Regions from separate parts of the Nocardioides sp. S5-5 genome, predicted to be linked through region 1. Evidence: predicted binding sites of a transcription regulator. Region 1 holds the regulator's gene; the other holds the start of a gene.

Region 1 (10,177 bases):
GAGCGGGCGCTCGAGCCGGAGCCGCTCACCCGCGGTCCACGGTAATCGGGAAGCATCTCGGCGCGTCCGTCGTTACCCTGGATACGCCTATGACGAACCGTGCTGAAGACTTCACCCTCGCCGCCGCCCTGCGAGCCACCGAGGGCTGGGACGACCCCGACGCCGAATTCGACGACGTCGAGTCCGGGTACGCCGACGAGCCCGACCCCGACCTGACCACCGGTGACCTCGACCTGGTCGAGCGCCACGAGCTGCGCCGGGTCGCGGGTCTGCGCACCGAGCTCGAGGACATCACCGAGGTCGAGTACCGCCAGCTCCGCCTGGAGCGCGTGGTCCTGGTCGGCGTGTGGACCGGCGGGGCGATCTCGGAGATCGAGAACGCGATGGCCGAGCTCGCGCTGCTCGCCGAGACCGCGGGCTCGGAGGTGCTCGACGCGATCTACCAGCGCCGCTCCTCACCCGACCCGGCGACGTACATCGGGCGCGGCAAGGTCGACGCCCTGCGCGAGATCGTGCAGGCCACGGGCGCCGACACCGTGATCTGCGACGGCGAGCTCGCGCCGTCCCAGCTGCGCAACCTGGAGGACCGGGTCAAGGTCAAGGTCGTCGACCGGACCGCGCTGATCCTCGACATCTTCGCCCAGCACGCGAAGTCCAAGGAGGGCCAGGCCCAGGTCGAGCTGGCCCAGCTGAGCTACATGAAGCAGCGCCTGCGCGGTTGGGGTGGCAACCTCTCCCGCCAGGCCGGTGGCCGCGTGGGTGCCGACGGCGGCGGCATCGGTGGTCGTGGCCCCGGTGAGACCAAGATCGAGACCGACCGGCGCCGGATCAACGACAAGATCGCCAAGCTGCGTCGTGACCTCAAGGTCATGAAGGGCACCCGCGACACCAAGCGCCAGGAGCGCCGGCGCAACGAGATCCCGTCGGTCGCGATCGCCGGCTACACCAACGCCGGCAAGTCGTCGCTGCTCAACCGGCTCACCGGCGCCGGGGTGCTCGTCGAGGACGCGCTGTTCGCGACCCTCGACCCGACCACCCGGCGCACCTCGACCGCCGACGGGCGCGTCTACACGATGAGCGACACGGTCGGCTTCGTCCGCCACCTCCCGCACCAGCTGGTCGAGGCGTTCCGCTCGACCCTGGAGGAGGTCGCCGACGCCGACTTGATCGTCCACGTCGTCGACGGCGCGCACCCCGACCCGGAGGGCCAGCTGGCCGCGGTGCGCGAGGTGCTCGCCGAGATCGGCGCGACCGGTGTCCCCGAGCTGGTCGTGGTCAACAAGGTCGACGCCGCCGACCCGGTCGTCGTCGACCGGGTGCTGCGCCGCGAGCCCCACTCGGTGGCGGTCTCCGCGCGCACCGGCGAGGGGATCGCCGCCGCGATCGCCGCCGTCGAGGCCGAGCTGCCGCGTCCGCGCGTCGAGTTCACCGCGCTGGTGCCCTACGCCCGCGGCGACCTCATCGACCGGATCCACAAGGACGGTGAGATCGGCACCCTCGAGCACACCGCCGACGGCACCCGGGTCACCGGCCGGGCCACCGAGGCGCTCGCGGGCGACCTGGCTGCCTACGCGGTCTGAGCCCGGCCCCGGATCGTCCGGTGCGACGGATGATCCCGGCGTGACTGACCGGATCGGGCGCGCGAGCTCCTGCGCATGAGCTGTGGAGGGGCGCGCCGGAAGGTCGGAGCCACCCTCTAGGGTTTCCCGGTGACCACCACCGCTGCCGACCGCACCTCCCCGGTCCGCGACCTGCTCGCGATGGCGGTGGCGGCGCTGGGCGGCCAGCAGCGCGACGGCCAGGTCGCGATGGCCGAGGCCGTCGCGGACGCGTTCGCCGACAAGGAGCACCTCCTCGTCCAGGCCGGCACCGGCACCGGCAAGTCCCTCGGCTACCTCGTCCCCGCGCTGCTCCACGACCAGCGGGTGGTCATCGCCACCGCCACCCTCGCGCTGCAGCACCAGCTCGTCGAGCGCGACCTGCCTCGGCTGGTGAAGGCGGTCGGCACGGTGCCGGGCGTCGACGCGTCGTACGCCGTGCTCAAGGGACGTTCCAACTACGCCTGCCTCCACCGGGTCCGCGAGGGCGCCCCCGATGACCAGGGCGAGCTGATCCAGGCCGAGGACGCGATGGGCGCGATGGGGCGCAAGGTCCTTGCACTGCGCTCGTGGGCCGAGAAGGCCGCCGAGGGCCGCAAGACGGGGGAGCGCGACGACGCCCCGCGCCACACCGACAAGGAGTGGCGCCAGATCAGCGTCACCGCCCGCGAGTGCGTGGGCGCGAGCAAGTGCCCGTTCGGCGAGGAGTGCTTCGCCGAGCGTGCGAAGGAGAAGGCGCAGAAGTCCCACCTCATCGTCACCAATCACTCGCTGCTCGCCATCGACGCGATCGAGGGGATCCCGATGATCCCGGAGTACGACGCCGTGGTGATCGACGAGGCCCACGAGCTCGCCGCGCGGGTCACCCAGGCCGCCACCGACGAGCTGTGGGCCGCCGAGGTCGAGCGGGCCGCCCGGCGCAGCATCCGCCACGTCGAGGGGGAGGAGGCCGAGGACCTCGCCGACGCCGCCGACGCGCTGCGGACCGCGGTCAGCGACGCTCCGGCGGGCCGGTTCGAGCAGGTCCCCGAGGCGCTCGCCGACGCGCTCGTGCTGGTCCGCGATGCCGCGCGCGCCTGCGTGGGAGCCTTCCCGAGGGCGGAGTCCGGCAGCGAGCCCGACGCCGCGATGACCCAGGCCAAGGGCATGGTCCAGGAGGTCTTCGCCACCGCCGAGCGGATGGCCGCCAACTCCGAGGCCGACGTGCTGTGGCGCACCGAGGGCACCGACCGGATCCCGCCGCTGCTGTGCATCGCGCCGCTCCAGGTCTGGGCCCAGATGCGCGACAAGCTGCTCTCCGACAACACCGTGGTGCTCACCTCGGCCACGCTCATGCTCGGCGGCGACTTCGGCACCGTCGCCGGCTCGGTCGGTCTCAAGCCCTCGGAGCGAGTCGAGCACCCGGTGGTCGAGGAGGTCGCGCAGCGACCGTCACGAGACCCGCGAGCGGAGTGGCCCGACGACGCCCAGCCGTGGCGCGGGCTCGACGTCGGCAGCCCGTTCGACTACGCCAAGCAGGGCATCCTCTACGTCGCCCGCCACCTGCCGCCGCCCGGCCGGGACGGCCTCGGCCCGGCCCAGCTCGACGAGATCACCGAGCTGGTCGACCAGGCTGACGGCCGCACCCTCGGGCTGTTCTCCAGCCGACGGGCCGCGGAGGCCGCCGCGGAGCACGTCCGCAAGGCACTGCCCCACCTCACCACCCTCGCCCAGGGCGAGGCACAGCTGCCCGAGCTGGCCCGCCAGTTCGTCGAGGACCCCCACACCTGCCTGTTCGGCACGCTCGGCCTGTGGCAGGGCCTCGACGTCCCCGGCGACACCTGCCAGCTGGTGGTCATCGACCGGATCCCGTTCCCGCGCCCCGACGACCCGCTGATGAGCGCGCGCCAGAAGGCCGCCGACCAGGCCGGCGGCAACGGGTTCATGCAGGTCGCCGCCACCCATGCCGCGCTGCTGCTCGCGCAGGGTGCCGGGCGCCTGATCCGCACCACCAGCGACCGCGGCGTGGTCGCCGTACTCGATCCCCGGCTCGCGACCGCGCGTTACGGCTCCTTCCTCAAGGCCAGCCTGCCGCCGATGTGGACGACCTACGACCCGTCGGTCGTGCGCCAGGCCCTGGGCCGCCTCAGTCGCCGACCCGGCGCGAACTGAACTCGCAACGACGCCGACCCGGCGCAAGTCGAACCTTCGGGTGTTCGTCTGCGCCGGGTCGGCGGGCGGGAATGATCAGTTTGCGCCGGGTCAGCGCACCACCCGCGCGCTGACCGATGCCTTCGCGTCCTTCTTGCCGGCGTTGGCGAAGGTGATCTCGACCCACTTCACCGACGTGCCGAACTTGTAGCGCTTGGTCTTGTCGCCCTTGCGGTTGACCTTGACCAGCTTGGTGGCCGGCGCCTGGCCCTTCTTCTTGATGGTGACCAGGACGTACCCGCCCTTCTTGCGTGCCGGGCCGTTGACGTGGACCCGCAGGTGGGCCTTGCCGCGGACCTTCGACTTGAACCGGATGGTCCGCGACGCGAGGTGCCGCAGCTCGACCGAGCCGGAGGCCGAGCGGCGCGAGGACGACAGCTTCGAGCCGCGCCATAGCTTGGCCCGCGGGTAGAAGGCGCCCTCGGAGTAGTTCTGCGCCGGTCGGCGATTGGCCGCGGTGAACCACCCGAACTGGGTGCGCAGGTCGGTGCCGCGGGCCGCGAGCGCGGCGTTGATCGCCTGCCGCGCGGTGGCCGGGCCGGCCGCCAGGTCCCAGATGTCGCGCACGATGACCGGCATGCCGCCGGCTGCGGCGGGGAAGCGCTCGCTGAGGTACTTGAAGAAGATCCACGCGCCGTACGGCGCCAGGCCCTGGCGGTGGTCCATCGGCTGCGCCGGCTGACCGAGCGGACCGCCCTTGAGGTACTGGCGGTTGTCGTTGACGTCGTCGTAGATCTCGTCCTCGGCCCAGGTGGCGGTCGCCTCGAGCAGCCAGCCCTCCTCGAGCACGTCGTAGGCGAACTGCACCGCGTGGAAGTACTCGTGGGCGGCCGTCACCTGCAGGTTGCCCAGCGGACCCGGGACCGGGCCGAACTCGGCGTAGTTGTTGTCGAGCACGCAGTACGCCGCCGCGCCGGTGTGGGCCGAGACCCGGCTGTCGGTGGTGCAGTAGCCGTACAGGCCGCGGGCGCCGAGGTCGGCGAGGTAGACGTCGAAGATGCCGTCGCCGTCGTTGAGGGGGGTGCGGTAGCCCGCGTCGATGTAGCGCTGGCGGACGTGGGTCATGACGCCGAGCACGTCGTTGGCCCATGCCAGCGAGGCGGCGTCAGCGGTGGTGGCGACCCGGTGGACGCAGATGGCGGAGTTGCACGCCGCCGATGCCTCGCTCGTCGTGTAGCAGGGCAGCCCGGACCCCGGCTTGCACTCGATGCCGTCCGACGGGTAGCCCGGGGGCGGGCGGTGGCCGGCGCCGGGACGCGCGAGCAGCCGGGCGGCGTCGTCCTGCAGGCTCGTCGGCAGGTCGTCGCGGGTGATCGCGAGGTCGCGCAGCGCCATCGTGAGATCGGCGCCCGCGTCCGGCGTGCCGGTCGGCGCCGTCTCCACGATGTCCTGCACGGTCGCGAGCGCCTGCTCGGCCGTCTCCTGGGCGACGGTGTCGTCGATGTCGACCGCGACGTCGGCGCCTGCCGGGTCGACCGGGTCGACCGGGGCGGCCGGATCGGTGCCGTCGGCCCGCGCGGGGGGGCCGACGAGGGACACCGTCATCAGGACGGCGACCAGTGCGCTGAGGAACGGAAGGGGCAGCCCGAGGAAGGGGAAGTGGCTGCGACGAGGCATCAGGACCGGCCTAAGGTAGGGCGACAGGACGGTCCGACCCTATGTCACCGGCCCGGCACAGGGCGTCACACCCGCCGCAGCACCGCCGTCACCTTGCCGAGGATGGTGGCGTTGGTGCCGTCGATCGGTTCGAACGCGGGGTTGTGGGGGAGCAGCCAGATCTGGCCGCCCTTGCGCTGGAGGGTCTTGACCGTCGCCTCGCCGTCGATCATCGCGGCGACGATCTCGCCGTTCTCGGCGGTGGGCTGCTGCCGGATCACGACGTAGTCGCCGTCGCAGATCGCGGCCTCGATCATCGACTCGCCGCTGACCTCGAGCAGGAACAGCTGGCCGTCGCCGACGAGCTGGCGTGGCAGCGGGAAGATGTCCTCGACGCGCTCCTCGGCGAGGATCGGCCCACCGGCCGCGATCCGGCCGACGACCGGGACGTTGGCCGGCACCGGGGCGGCGTCGCCGATCCCGGTCTCGTCGTACGTCGTCTCCTCGGCCGTCCCCATCGCGCGGCGGGCCGCCATCACCTCGGGCAGGAACACCTCGAGCGCGCGAGGCCGGTTGGGGTCGCGCTTGAGGAAGCCCTTCTCCTCGAGGGTGCGCAGCTGGTGGGCGACGCTGGAGGTGCTGGTGAGGCCGACCGCCTGGCCGATCTCGCGCATGCTCGGCGGGTAGCCCCGCTTCTCGATGCTGTCTTTGATGTGGGCCAGAACCCGCTGCTGGCGCGGGGTCAGCCCGGTCGCGTCGGCAGGGCCGTCGGGCAGCTCGGTGACGCTGCTCGCCTGCCCGCCGCCCTTGCGCTCAGTGCCCTTGCGCTCAGCCATGGATCGCCCTCCAGATCGGGTCGGGGTGTGCGGCCCGGATCGACCGGGCCCGTGTGACGACGCTAACCGAACCCGCCCGCTGGTTCAAACATCTGTTCGAACCGCGTGTCGCGACACGCCGGTCGAACGAACTTTCGAACAGGTGCTGGAAATCTTCGAACACCTGATCTAGTCTCGTACACATGTTCGATCGAACGCCTGATCGAACACCTTCCGTCGGACCCCCTGGATACAACAGGACCCGTCCACTTCCCCCGGAGGTCATCATGAGCACCATCACCGTCGCACCCCGCGTCACTCAGGCCCGCCGTACGACGCCCGCCGCTCGCCCTGCTGCGCGGCCCGCCGCGCGTGGCCGAGTCCGGCTGACCCGGCGTGGCCGCGCGGTCGTCTTCCTGCTGGCCCTCGCGGTCGTCACCCTCGCGGCGGTCTGGCTGGCCGCGGGCTCGGCGGCGACCCGCGTCGGCGGTGGCGCGCCGGCGGTCGAGCTGGTGACCGTGGCCCCCGGCGACACGCTGTGGGACATCGCCAGCGACGCCGCGGCGACCTCGGGCGACGACGTGCGCGACATGATGCAGACGATCCAGCAGCTCAACACCCTCGACGGCAGCCTCGTCTACGTCGGCCAGGAGTTGCGCGTCCCCACGCGCTGAGCCGATCGGGCGGCTGCGCGGCCCGACCATGACTTCTCCACTGCCTCGACCCCAGTGGAGATTGGGGAAGACGGGGGGCGGGATCCGACCGAACCGGATCCCGCCCTTCGCGCGTCTTCGGAGGAGGCGGGTGGTGCTCAGCGCGCCGCGCGCTTGCCGCCCTTGGGGGTGCCCGGGTCCCGCTTGGGGCGGGGCTCGTGATGGTGCGACATGCCGAGCGCGCGGGACAGGCGGATGGCCAGCATGAAGGTGAGGAAGAGGCAGAGCATCGCGCCCAGCGAGGCGACCGTCATGAGCACCCAGGCGCTGGTCTTGCCGTCGTGGCGCCCGGTTGCGCCGAAGTCGATGGCGGCGACGACGAGGTATCCCCAGGCCACGATCGAGGCGGTCGCGCCCGCGGCGATGAGCAGCAGGGCGGGGCGGAATGTCGCCTTCGCCCGATCGCCAGCCCGCTTGCCACCCGTCACGGCGGTCATTGTTGCCGATGGGTGGATGGAATGCTCGGCCAACCCGCCCGCGGGGCTTCTCGGGTCCGCGCCGGGGCCGGCTCGCCTGGTGGGGGTCGGGGTGCTCGAGCGGCTGCGAAACGCCGGTCGGAGCACTGCCTTCCGAGCGCCTTTGGGCGGGGTGACCTGCGCAAACGCGGACGGGACCGGGCGGGCGCCGAACTCGTGTCGACCCGCGCTTGCATCGCTGGTGGCCGAGGCGTACGGTTACCACTACATCTAGTAGTTACAACGGTGTAGTTCTCCACATCTAGTCCACAGAACGACCCCTCGTCACCCACAGGACCAGAGCGGAAACACACAGAAAGCTCCCACTTCTCCACAGGGTGGGGCTTGTCCACAGCTCGTATCCTCGGGAAGGAGGGGACCCATGCACTGTCCGTACTGCAAGCACCACGACACCAAGGTCCTCGACTCCCGCGTCTCCGACGACGGCTGCTCGATCCGGCGCCGCCGGGTATGCCAGTCGCCGAGCTGTGAGAAGCGGTTCACGACCGTCGAGGCCATGCAGCTGACCGTGCTCAAGCGCTCCGGTGCGACCGAGCCGTTCACTCGCGTGAAGGCCGTCGCCGGCGTCCGCAAGGCCTGCAAGGGTCGCCCGGTGGACGAGGACGACCTGGCCCGGCTGGGCCAGGAGGTCGAGGACCAGCTGCGGCTGGCCGGCAGCCCCGAGATCGCCGCCCACGAGGTGGGCCTGGCGATCCTCTCGCCGCTGCGTCGTCTCGACGAGGTCGCCTATCTCCGCTTCGCCTCCGTCTACCGCGGCTTCGACTCGGCCGCCGACTTCGAGAACGAGATCTCCCTGATGCGGGCCGAGCGCCAGCTGCAGTCCGAGGGAGCCCAGCCCGCCGCGACGGGCTGACCACGAACGCCCGGCAGGTAGTGGGGAAGCTGCCTGCCGGGCCACCATCTTCCCCGTTTCGAGCAGGAGCCCTCGCCGTTCCTGCCGCACCGCCGACGCCACCGCCGAACACGCCGACACAGGAGACCAGGAGAGCCATGACCGAGACGGCCCGCAGCCAGACGCCCAGCGAGACGGCCAGCTACCCGGAGAACGGGCTGAAGATCCAGCGGGTCTTCAGCACCGAGGGTGTGCATCCGTACGATGAGATCACCTGGGAGCGGCGCGACGTCGTCCAGACCAACTGGAGGACCGGCGAGACCGTCTTCGAGCAGCTCGGGGTCGAGTTCCCCGACTTCTGGTCGCTCAACGCCTCCACGATCGTCACCACCAAGTACTTCCGCGGCGCGGTCGGCACGCCCGAGCGGGAGCGTGGCCTCAAGCAGCTCATCGACCGAGTCGTGTCGACCTACGTCAAGGCGGGGCGGGAGCACGGCTACTTCGCGAGTGCGGCGGACGCGGAGGTCTTCGAGCACGAGCTGACCTGGCTGCTGGCCCACCAGTACTTCTCCTTCAACTCCCCGGTCTGGTTCAACGTCGGCACGACCGCTCCGCAGCAGGTCTCGGCGTGCTTCATCCTCTCGGTCGACGACTCGATGGACTCGATCCTCAACTGGTACAAGGAGGAGGGCTTCATCTTCAAGGGCGGCTCCGGTGCCGGCCTGAACCTCTCCCGGATCCGCTCCTCCAAGGAGCTCCTCAGCAGCGGCGGCACTGCCTCGGGCCCGGTCTCCTTCATGCGCGGCGCCGACGCCTCGGCCGGCACCATCAAGTCCGGCGGCGCCACGCGTCGCGCGGCCAAGATGGTCGTCCTCGACGTCGACCACCCCGACATCGAGGAGTTCGTCGAGACCAAGTGGCGCGAGGAGGACAAGATCCGCGCCCTGCGCGACGCCGGCTACGACATGGACCTCGGCGGCAAGGACATCACCTCGGTCCAGTATCAGAACGCCAACAACTCGGTGCGTGTCAACGACGAGTTCATGCGCGCCGTCGAGAACGGCACCGAGTTCGGCCTGCGGGCCCGGATGACCGGCGAGGTCATCGAGACCGTCGATGCCCGCAGCCTGTTCCGCAAGATCAGCGAGGCCGCGTGGGCCTGCGCCGACCCGGGCCTGCAGTACGACGACACGATCAACGACTGGCACACCAACCCCGAGACCGGCCGGATCACCGCGTCCAACCCGTGCTCGGAGTACATGTCGCTCGACAACTCCTCGTGCAACCTGGCCTCGCTCAACCTGCTCAAGTTCCTGCGCGAGGACGACACCTTCGACGCCGGTCTGTTCGCCCAGGCCGTCGAGCTGATCATCACCGCGATGGACATCTCGATCTGCTTCGCCGACTTCCCGACCGAGCCGATCGGCGAGACCACCCGCGACTACCGCCAGCTCGGCATCGGCTACGCCAACCTCGGCGCCCTGCTGATGGCGATGGGCCTCGGCTACGACTCCGAGGGCGGTCGCGCGATGGCGGCGACCGTGACCTCGCTGATGACCGGCACGTCGTACCGCCGCTCGGCCGAGCTCGCCGCGATCGTGGGCCCCTACAACGGCTACGCGCGCAATGCCGAGGCGCACCAGCGCGTCATGCGCAAGCACCAGGCCGCCAACGACGACGTGCGGACCCTGCACATCGCCGATGCGGAGGTCCACAAGCTGGCCACCGAGGAGTGGGCGAAGGTCGTCGACCTCGGCAAGGCCAACGGCTTCCGCAACGCGCAGGCCTCGGTCCTCGCGCCCACCGGCACCATCGGCTTCATGATGGACTGCGACACCACCGGCATCGAGCCCGACTTCTCGCTGGTGAAGTTCAAGAAGCTGGTCGGCGGCGGCTCGCTTCAGATCGTCAACCAGACCATTCCGCGGGCGCTGAAGAAGCTCGGCTATGACGAGGA
Region 2 (10,177 bases), 1.6 Mb from region 1:
TGAGGACGTAGGCGTCGCCGTCGCGGCGGGCCCGGGTGCGCATCGCGGCCGGGTCGGAGCCGGCGTGCGCCTCGGAGAGGCAGTAGGCACCGAGCAGGTCGCCGCCGAGCAGCTCCGGGAGCCAGGCGGCGCGCTGCTCGTCGGTGCCCGCGGTGGCCAGGCCGAAGCAGCTCAGCGCGTGGACGGAGACGCCGACACCGACGCTGGACCAGACCGAGCCGATCTCCTCGAGGACCTGCAGGTAGACCTCGTAGGGCAGCCCGCCGCCGCCGACCTCCTCCGGGTAGGGCAGACCGAGGAAGCCGGCCCGGCCGAGCAGCCGGAACACCTCGCGGGGGAAGGTCCCCGTCGCCTCGGCCTCCGCGGCGCGCGGCAGCAGCTCGTCGGTGGCGAGCTGGCGGGCCAGGCGGAGCAGGTCGGCGTGTTCCTCGGACGCCATCAGGCGACGTGCGGGCATCGGATCCTCCGTGCGGTCAGTACCGAAGCAATGATTCTGGTACGGACTACAGTACCCCGTTCGTTGCTAGCCTGCGAGCGTGCAACAGCAGCGAACCCTCCCGGCGCGCACCCGCCAGCGCCGTGACGCGCTGCTCGACGAGCTGGTCGACCTGTTCCTCGCCGAGGGCTTCGCCGGCTTCGGGATCGGCGAGCTGGCCCAGCGCCTGTCCTGCTCGCGCAGCACGCTCTACCTGGTCGCACCCAGCAAGGAGCAGGTCATCACCGCGACCGTGCGGCGCTTCTTCAAGCACGCCGCCGAGCGGATCGAGAAGCGGGTCGCGGCCGTCGCCGACCCGGCGGAGCGGCTGGCGACGTACCTCACCGCCGTCGCCGACGAGCTCGCGCCCGCCTCCCCGCAGTTCTACGCCGACCTGGCCGGCTTCCCACCCGGCGCCGAGGTCTACCGCGCCAACACCGCCCGGGCCGCCGCCCGCGTGCAGGCGCTGGTGAGCGAGGGCGTCGAGGCCGGCACCCTGCGCCAGGTCGACGCGACCTTCGTCGGCGCCGCCGTCGCCGAGGTGATGGACGCGATCGGCGACGGCCGGATCGGTACGGCGACCGGGCTCGACGACGCGCAGGCCTACCAGGCGCTGGTGGACCTGGTCGCGACCGGCCTGCGGGTGCGGGGCTGACGTCACCGGGCGACCGGGCGGGTGATCTTGGCGCGAAGGTCCGGCTTCGGGGCGCCGTCACCACTACCGTGCCGGCATGCGCATCCCCCTCAAGGGCAGCGGCCCGGCCGCGCTCGTGATCGCCCTCCTCGCCCTCCTCGTGGCCGTGTCCGGCAGCTCCTACGCGGCGGTGGTGGCCAACCGGAACTCCGTCGGCACCGCCGCCCTGCGCGACCACGCCGTCACCACGTCCAAGATCGACCAGCACGCCGTCACCCGCTCGAAGATCAGCAAGGGCGCCATCGGCTCGGGCAAGATCCTCGACGGCAGCCTGCGAGCGGTGGACTTCCGCACCGGCGAGCTGCTCGCCGGAGCACCGGGCGCCGCGGGGGCGGACGGCGAGCAGGGCGCGACCGGCGGGCAGGGGGTGGCGGGTCCGCAGGGCCCCGCGGGCCCGCCGGGTCCGGCTGGCCCCGTCGGCCCGGTCGGTCCGATCGGGCCGACGGGACCCGTCGGCCCCCAGGGCCCGGCCGGCACCGAGGGCAGCGCCTACACCTACTACGACCACAGCGCACCCAACAGCATCGCGATCCCGATCCTGATGATCAACACCCCGCAGAACGTCAGCGGCATGCCCTTCACCAAGCTCGGCACCGGACCGTCCTTCCTCGGCGGCAACGGACTCACGTTCACCCGTGCGGGCACGTACCGGATCACCTACGGCGTCGACCTGCAGGTCCCGCTCGCGGTCACCACCCTGGCCGCCTTCGCCACCAAGGGCGGGCTGCCGACCGATCCGGTGGTGCCCGGCAGCCAGGTCAGCCGCACGGTGGGCAACCCGGTCCTGGCCGGTGAGCGCATCGGACAGGACTTCCTCGTCGAGGTCGCCGCCGGCGACACCGTGACCGTCTTCGTGCAGTCCAACCTGCTCGGGACCGTCCGCACCAGCCAGCAGGTCGACGTGGAGCTGGTCGGCTGAGGTTGACCGTCCGCGCGAGCTGAACGGGTCACACTGTCCAGGTGACCGATCTCCTCGCCTCCCTCCTCGCCGGCCGCGCGGGCGGCTTCCGGCCCTCCCCGGTCCGCGACTTCTGGGAGGTGTCGATGGAGCCCGGGATCATCTCGCTGGCCGGCGGCAACCCCGACCTGTCCGTGCTGCCGCTCGACGAGCTGGGCGAGGTCGCGGCCCGGGTGGTCCGGGACCGCGGCCTCGAGGTCCTGCAGTACGGCGGCGGCACCGGCGCGCCCGGCACCCGCGAGGCGGTCGCCCGGACCATGGCCGCGGAGGGCCTCGCCGTCGACCCCGGGCACGTGCAGGTCACCGCGGGCTCCCAGCTGGCGCTCGACCTGGTGGTCAAGCTGCTGTGCGACCCGGGCGATGTGGTGCTGGCCGAGGGGCCGTCGTACGTCGGCGCGATCGGGCTGTTCGTCGGCATGCAGGTCGACGTCGTCCACGTGCCGATCGACGACGACGGCCTGCGCCCGGACGCACTCGAGGAGACGATCGCGCGGGTGCGCGCCGAAGGGCGGCGGATCAAGGCGCTCTACACGATCCCGAACTTCCACAACCCCAGCGGCGTGACGCTCGCGACCGGCCGGCGGCCCGAGGTGGTCCGGATCTGCCGGGCGGCGGGCATCGCCGTCATCGAGGACAACCCGTACGGCCTGCTCTCCTTCGACGGCAGCGCGCTGCCGAGCCTGCGCTCGCTCGACCCCGACAACGTGATCTACCTCGGCTCGTTCTCCAAGGTGGTCTCCCCCGGGCTGCGGGTCGGCTGGGTGGTGGCGCCCGAGCCGTTGCGCCGGCCGCTGCAACTGGCCTCCGAGGCGACCGTCATCTGCGCGCCGGTGCTCAGCCAGGCCGTCGTCGAGGAGTACGTCCTGCGCCACGACTGGCTGGCCGTGCTCGCCGACGCCCGCCACCGCTACCAGGCCCGTGCCGCCGCCGTCCTCGACGCGCTGGCTGCCGGCGCGGGACCGGACGTCCACTGGTCGGTGCCCCGGGGCGGCTTCTTCACCTGGGTCACGCTGCCGGAGGGCAGCGACGTCCACGGCGTGCTGGACGCGGCCATCGAGCGCCGGGTCGTCTTCGTCCCGGGCTCGGCGTTCCGCGCAGACGGCGGCGGGGGCAACCAGCTGCGACTGGCCTTCTCGCTGGAGCGCGAGGAGGTGCTGGCCGAGGGCGTACGACGACTGCTGGACGCGATCGCCGAGGTCGGCCCGTCCTGACCGCCGGGGCGGCTCTCAGGTGTCCTCGGGCGCCGGACCCCGCGGCGCCGGCGTACCGGCGTGCCGGGTGACGACCTGGTGCAGCGGCAGGGCGACATGGCCGCGGCGGCGCACGCCGGTGGCCGCGTCGACGACATGGAGCCAGACGACACCGGGGACGGCCGAGCGGGCGACCTGAACCCGGCAGCGGCTCGAGATCCCCGGCAGCGTGACGATGTCGCCGGGCTCGAGCTGGGCTGCGGTGACGGTCTCGTCGGTGCCCTCGTGCATGCGGTCTGACACTCCTTCGCTCCGGTCCTCGAAAGGATCACTATATGAAGACTTCTTCAAGTCCTGTTATCCTAGCGGCCCGCTGACGACACGGACCACGAGAGGGGGCATCGCGATGGGCGTGCCGCTCTACCAGACCAAGGCCGAGTTCTTCCGCACCCTGGGGCACCCGGCCCGGATCCGGATCCTCGAGCTGCTGTCCGAGCGCGACCACGCGGTCCACGAGCTGCTCGAGCAGATCGCGATCGAGCCCAGCAACCTGTCCCAGCAGCTCGCCGTGCTGCGCCGTACCTCGCTCGTGGTCTCGCGGCGCGAGGGCACCGCCGTCGTCTACTCCATCAGCGCACCCGAGGTCCGCGACCTGCTGCTGTCGGCCCGCCGGATCCTGGTCGGGCTCGCCGAGACCCGGACCGACTTCGAGGACGAGCTGATGGTCCCCGGCGCCCGATGAACCGTCGATGAGCAACCGGATGCGCGCCGTTCCGACGCGACTCCGCCAGCTGGCGCCACGGCGCGAGGACTGGGCCCAGGCGGACCTGCGCCATGACCTGACGGCCGGGGTGATGGTCGCGCTGGTGGCGCTGCCGCTCGCGCTCGGGTTCGGCGTGAGCTCCGGGGTCGGCGCCGGCGCCGGCATCGTGACCGCGGTCGTCGCCGGCGCGATCGCCGCCGTGTTCGGGGGCAGCCACGTCCAGGTCAGCGGTCCCACGGGGGCGATGATCGTCGTCCTCATCCCGATCGTCGCCGCGCACGGCCCCGACGGGGTCCTCGTGGTCGGCCTGCTCGCCGGCCTGATGCTGCTCGCGCTGGCGATCACCGGCGCCGGCCGGGCGATCCGCTACGTCCCGGTGCCGGTCATCGAGGGCTTCACGGCCGGGATCGCGGTGATCATCGCCCTGCAGCAGCTGCCCGCGGCACTCGGCGTCGAGGTACGTGCCGAGAAGGTGCTCGTCCTGGCGGCGGAAGCGGTCCGGGCCTGGGCCGCGGCCCCGAGCTGGGTGGCGCCGGCGACGGCGACCGGCATCGCGGTACTCATCGTCGCCTCGGCCCGGGTGCGCGCCGGCTTCCCGGCGGCCCTCGTCCTGGTCGTCGTGGCGACCGTCGGGAACGCGCTGCTGACCGACCCCGACGGTACGACGCCGCTCGCGACGATCGGCACCATCCCCTCCGGCCTGCCCGCCCCACACCTGCCGTCGGTCCCGTGGGGCGACCTCGACACCCTCGCGCTCGCCGCCCTCGCGGTCGCCGCCCTCGGGGCGCTGGAGAGCCTGCTCTCCGCCACCGTCGCCGACGCGATGAGCGTCGGGCAGCGCCACGACCCCGACCGCGAGCTGCTCGGTCAGGGCCTGGCCAATGTCGCCAGCCCGCTCTTCGGCGGCATCCCCGCGACCGCCGCCATCGCGCGGACCGCCGTCAACGTCCGGTCGGGAGCACGCTCGCGCCTCGCCGCGCTGAGCCACGCCGTCCTGCTCCTGGTCGTGGCGCTGGTGGCCGCGCGCTGGGTCGGCCAGATCCCGCTCGCTGCCCTCGCCGGCGTCCTCATCGCCACCGCCGTGCAGATGGTGCGGGTCTCGAGCCTGGCGCCACTCCTGCGCGCCACACGCGGGGACGCCGCGACCCTGTTGCTCACCGCGGCCGCCACGGTCGCCCTCGACCTGGTCCTCGCCGTGACCGTCGGCCTGGCCGCGGCCGGCTTCTTCGCGCTGCGCCAGACTGCCACCACCGCGCGGCTGGAGGAGGTGCCACTCGACGACAGCGACCACCACGACGAGGAACGACGCCTCCTCGACGAGCACATCGTCGCCTACCGCCTCGACGGCCCGCTGTTCTTCGCCGCCGCCCACGACTTCCTGCTCGAGCTCGCGGAGGTCAAACGGGTCCGTGTCGTCGTCTTGCGGATGTCACACCTGACGACCGTGGATGCCACCGGCGCCCACGTGCTCGCCGACACCATCGGCCGGCTCGAGCAGCGCGGCGTCAGCGTCCTGCTCTCCGGCACCCGGCCCGAGCACGTCGCCGTCCTCGAGCAGCTCGGCGTACCCGCCCGGCTCGCGCACGAGCGGCACCTGTTCGCCACGACGCCCGAGGCGATCGCGCACGCGCGGCTGCATGCCGCTCGGATCGCGCACGAGCCCGGCTCCACCGTCAGTGCAGGATGACCGGCCGCTCGCCCTGCCCCTCGTCGTCGAGCAGGTGCGACGGCTCGCGCCGGCGCGGGAGGAAGGCGACCGGGATCAGGGTCAGGATCAGCGCCACCGTCGCCACGAGGTACGGCGCCCGGAACGCCTCGGACGGGTCGGCGACGGACTTCTGCTGATTGGTCAGCACGACCGACATCACCGCGACGCCGACCGAGCTGGCGACCTGCTGGAGCACGTTGATCAACGTGGAGCCGCGGGCGACCTGATGCTCGCGCAGCGTCTTCAGGGCCGAGGTGAAGACCGGCATCATCGTGCCGCCCATGCCGAGACCCATGATGAAGAGGAAGACGATGATCTGCAGGTACGACGTATCGGGGTCGGTGCTGAACGCGAGGCCGCCGACGCCGACGATGATGCCGATGAACCCGAACGGCACGATCCGGCCGACCGGGATCTTGTCGGCCAGCGCACCGGCCAGCGGCATGGTCAGCATGGCGCCGAGACCCTGGGGCGCCACGAGCAGTCCGGCCTTGAGCACGCTCTCGCCGCGGATCTCCTGGAAGTAGGTCGGGACCAGCAGCAGCGCGCCGAAGAACGAGCCCGCGAACAGGAACATCACGATCGTCGCGACCGTGAGGTTGCGGTCCTTGAACAGCCGCAGGTCGAGCAGCGGGTGCTCGGGCCGGAAGGCCCAGAACACGAAGCCGACCATCAGCGCCAGCCCGGCGATGCCGGGCCCGAGCACCTTGGTGGCGGCGACGGTGCCCTCGCCGGGGATCGACGAGACGCCGTACAGGAAGAGCGCGAGACCGGGCGACATCAGGGCCATGCCGACGACGTCGAAGGACTCGCTGGGCTCGGGCGCGTCGGCCGGCAGGGCGAGGAGCGCGTAGGTGATCGCGGCGATGCCGAGGGGCAGGTTGATCAGGAAGATCCAGTGCCACGAGGCGGAGTCGATCAGCCAGCCGCCGACGATCGGGCCCAGGATCGGGCCGAGGAGCATCGGGATGCCGAGGATCGCCATCAGCCGGCCGATCCGGTGGGGGCCGGCCGCCTTGGTCATGATCGTCATGCCCAGCGGCATCAGCATGCCGCCGCCCAGACCCTGCAGCACGCGGAACAGGATCAGCGTCTCGATGCTCCACGCGGTCGCGCACAGCACCGAGCCGAGGGTGAACAGCACGAGCGCCATGGTGTAGAGCCGCTTCGTGCCGAACCGGTCGGCCGCCCAGCCGGTGGCCGGGATGACCGCGGCGAGCGCCAGCGTGTAGCCCGTGATGGTCCAGGCGACCGTGGAGTAGGAGTCGACCTCGAACTCGGTGATGAACGTCGGCAGCGCAACGTTGACGACCGTGGTGTCGAGGATCGCCATGATCGAGCCGAGGACCACCACTCCGGCGATCTTGAGGATCTCCGGGGTGATCCGGTCGTCGTCGACGGGCTCGCCGGTGGGCACTGCTGAGGTGGACAAGGGAGATCCTCCTGGACGGGTCGGGGCGGAGACGATCAGGGCGTCCTAGACAGTACGCCGCCGGTCCGACACCGGGCCCGGCGGCGTACTGGCCGTCGTCAGCTGAGTCGTTCGAGGACCATGGCCATGCCCTGGCCACCGCCCACGCACATCGACTCCACCCCGAACTGCTTGTCGTGCCACTGCAACGAGTTGATCAACGTCGCGGTGATCCGGGCACCGGTCATGCCGAACGGGTGACCCACCGCGATCGCACCACCGTTGACGTTGAGCTTCTCGACGTCGATCCCCAACTGCTGCGCCGACCCGAGCGACTGCACGGCGAACGCCTCGTTGATCTCGAACAGGTCGATGTCACCCAACGACATCCCCGCGTGCTTCAACGCCGCCGGGATCGCCTCCACCGGACCCAGGCCCATGATCTCCGGGGACAGACCGGTCACCGCGGTCGACACGATCCGCGCCAGCGGGGTCAGGCCGAGCTCCTTCGCCCGGGTGTCGGACATGACCACCAACGCCGCCGCACCGTCGTTGAGCGGACACGCGTTGCCCGCCGTGACCGTGCCGTCGGGGCGGAACACCGGCTTCAGGCCCGAGACCGCCTCCAGCGTCGTACCCGCGCGCGGGCCGTCATCCGCGGCCACCACCGTGCCGTCGGGCAGCGTGACCGGGGTGATCTCGCGGGCCCAGAAGCCCTCACCGATCCGCTGCTCGGTCAGGTTCTGGCTGCGGACCGCGAACTCGTCCTGCTCCTGACGCGACATGCCGAGGACCTGCGCCACGTTCTCCGCGGTCTGGCCCATCGCGATGTACAGATCCGGCAGGCTCCCCGCCTCACGCGGGTCCACCCACGACTCCGCACCACCCTGCGACCGCCTGTCCGTCAACGCCTGCGCGTCCGCGAACGCCGGGTTCTGACCCTCCGGATTGTCCGACCAGCCGTTGAAGAACCGACTCACTGTCTCCACGCCCGCGGAGATGAACGCGTCGCCCTCGCCGGCCTTGATCGCATGGAACGCCATCCGCGTCGTCTGCAGCGACGACGAGCAGTACCGGTTGACCGTGACCCCTGGCAGCCGGTCCATGCCGGACAGGACGGCGACCGCGCGGCCGAGGTTGTTGCCCGCCTCACCGGCCGGCTGACCGACGCCGAGGATCAGGTCGGTGATCTCCGCGGGGTCGAGCTCGGGCACCTTCGCCAGCGCCGCCCGCACCATCTGCACGGCCAGCTCGTCAGGACGCATGTCCTTCAACGAGCCCTTCCCGGCCCGGCCGATCGGCGAGCGGGCTGTGGACACGATCACGGCTTCGGGCACGAGGACTCCTCAGTTCAGGGGTGACGCGGCCAAGCGGCGGCCCGCTCAGCACTCCCGAGCAAGGGTACGGCGGCTTCCGACAGGCTCGCGTCGGCGGGCCGGATGGTGGGGAACGGGGGCATGCGAGGGGTCCGGTGGGCGGCGTGGTGGGCGTGGAAGACGTCCTTGACTTCGAACATATGTTCGAACTAGGATGAGCGCATGACCACTCCCGCAGCGCTCGACACGGCCACCACCGTGCTCGCGCATGCCGCGGAGCTGGCCCCAGACGACTGGGGCCGGCTGAGTGGCCCGGACGCGGTGACGGCCCTCGAGGCAGTGGTCGCCGCACGATCGTTCCTGGACGCCGCCCTGCTGCGAGGCATCGCCCGACTCGAGGCCACCGACGTGCTGCGGGAGCTGGGCTGGGCCTCGGTCAAGGACTACGTGACCCATCTGACCGGCGGCCACAAGGGCACCGGCGGCGGGCTGGTCCGCGCGGCCGAGCAGCTGCGGGACCTGCCCGAGGTCCAGGCGGCGCTCGACTCCGGTCGGGTCACGTTGCCGCAGGCCCGGGCGATCGCCTCGAAGGTGCAGACCCTGCCCCGGGTGCCGGAGTTCCGCGCCCAGGTGGCCGGGGCGATGCTCGACCTGGTCGACGTCCACGGCCATGACGCCTCCGACCTGCAGACCGCGTTCGGTGACGTGGTGCGTGAGCTCGACGCCGACGGGTCGATCGTGAACAGCGAGAAGGAGAAGGCGAAGGCCGAACGCGGCGCCCACCACGCCCGCGGCCTGTCGTTCGCCGAGGACGGCCACGGCGGGGTCCGCGTCAAGGGCTACGGCACCGTCGAGGACGCCGAGAAGATCAAGGCGACCCTGCTGCCGCTCTCAGCACCGCTCACCACCGAGCCCGGCGCCTGCGGCGGCGTCAACCGCAAACCCGACCAGGCCTCCTACGACGAGGACGGGGTGTCCACCCAAACCCCCTGCCTGACCCCGGGATGTGGCCACACCGGTCGCGACCCCCGCGATGCCGGTGCCCGGATGTGGGACGCCCTCGTCGACGCCTGCGACCGGCTGACCGCCACCGACGACCTGCCCCGCGACCACGGAGCCCGGCCCCGGGTGATCGTGCTCATCGACCACGACAGCCTCACCCGACAAGTCATCGACGCCGGCCTCGCCAAGCCCGGCCACACCCCCACCGGAGCCCGGCTCTCGGCCACCGCGATCCGGCGGATCGCGTGTGATGCCGAGATCATCCCCGGAGTCCTCGGGGCCGACGGGCAGGTCCTCGACGTCGGACGCGCCCAACGCCTCGTCACGGCCGCGATCTGGATGGCGTTGATCATCCGGGACCGGCACTGCGCCTTCCCCGGCTGCACCCGGATGCCCTTGGCCTGCGACGCCCACCACATCACCCACTGGGCCGACGGCGGCCCCACCAGCCTCGACAACCTGATCATGCTGTGCCGCCACCACCACGTCCTCCTCCACCAGAGCCCCTGGGCCGTCCACATCGACCCCGACACCCGACAACCCGTGTGGACCCCACCGCCGAGAGCCACCCTCGACCGACTCCACGCGGCAGGCGCCAGCTACACACCCACCCGACCACCAGGCACAGCCCCACCCCGGGCCGCCTGATTGTTTCAAGCG

The links. Region 1 encodes LexA, which represses DNA repair genes until DNA is damaged. Its sites were predicted from a motif close to TCGAACANNTGTTCGA; they were not measured.
Region 2: ACUP6Y_RS02050 (HNH endonuclease signature motif containing protein) is a predicted target of LexA. The motif match lies at 8,708-8,723, and genes of this name have one in related genera.

The regions. Positions count from the first base shown of each region.
Region 1 is NZ_CP199913.1:3,853,083-3,863,259, reverse strand. Features, by position in the region: gene ACUP6Y_RS18610 (alkaline phosphatase D family protein) at 1-45, shown strand, start outside; gene hflX (GTPase HflX) at 90-1,580, shown strand; gene ACUP6Y_RS18600 (ATP-dependent DNA helicase) at 1,761-3,749, shown strand; gene ACUP6Y_RS18595 (MXAN_6640 family putative metalloprotease) at 3,840-5,405, opposite strand; gene lexA (transcriptional repressor LexA) at 5,471-6,220, opposite strand; gene ACUP6Y_RS18585 (LysM peptidoglycan-binding domain-containing protein) at 6,487-6,873, shown strand; gene ACUP6Y_RS18580 (hypothetical protein) at 7,011-7,340, opposite strand; gene nrdR (transcriptional regulator NrdR) at 7,750-8,241, shown strand; gene ACUP6Y_RS18570 (vitamin B12-dependent ribonucleotide reductase) at 8,379-10,177, shown strand, end outside.
Region 2 is NZ_CP199913.1:447,452-457,628, reverse strand. Features, by position in the region: gene ACUP6Y_RS02095 (acyl-CoA dehydrogenase family protein) at 1-457, opposite strand, end outside; gene ACUP6Y_RS02090 (TetR/AcrR family transcriptional regulator) at 537-1,130, shown strand; gene ACUP6Y_RS02085 (hypothetical protein) at 1,207-2,088, shown strand; gene ACUP6Y_RS02080 (aminotransferase-like domain-containing protein) at 2,130-3,338, shown strand; gene ACUP6Y_RS02075 (hypothetical protein) at 3,354-3,608, opposite strand; gene ACUP6Y_RS02070 (ArsR/SmtB family transcription factor) at 3,724-4,059, shown strand; gene ACUP6Y_RS02065 (SulP family inorganic anion transporter) at 4,067-5,767, shown strand; gene ACUP6Y_RS02060 (DHA2 family efflux MFS transporter permease subunit) at 5,754-7,220, opposite strand; gene ACUP6Y_RS02055 (acetyl-CoA C-acetyltransferase) at 7,319-8,536, opposite strand; gene ACUP6Y_RS02050 (HNH endonuclease signature motif containing protein) at 8,738-10,165, shown strand.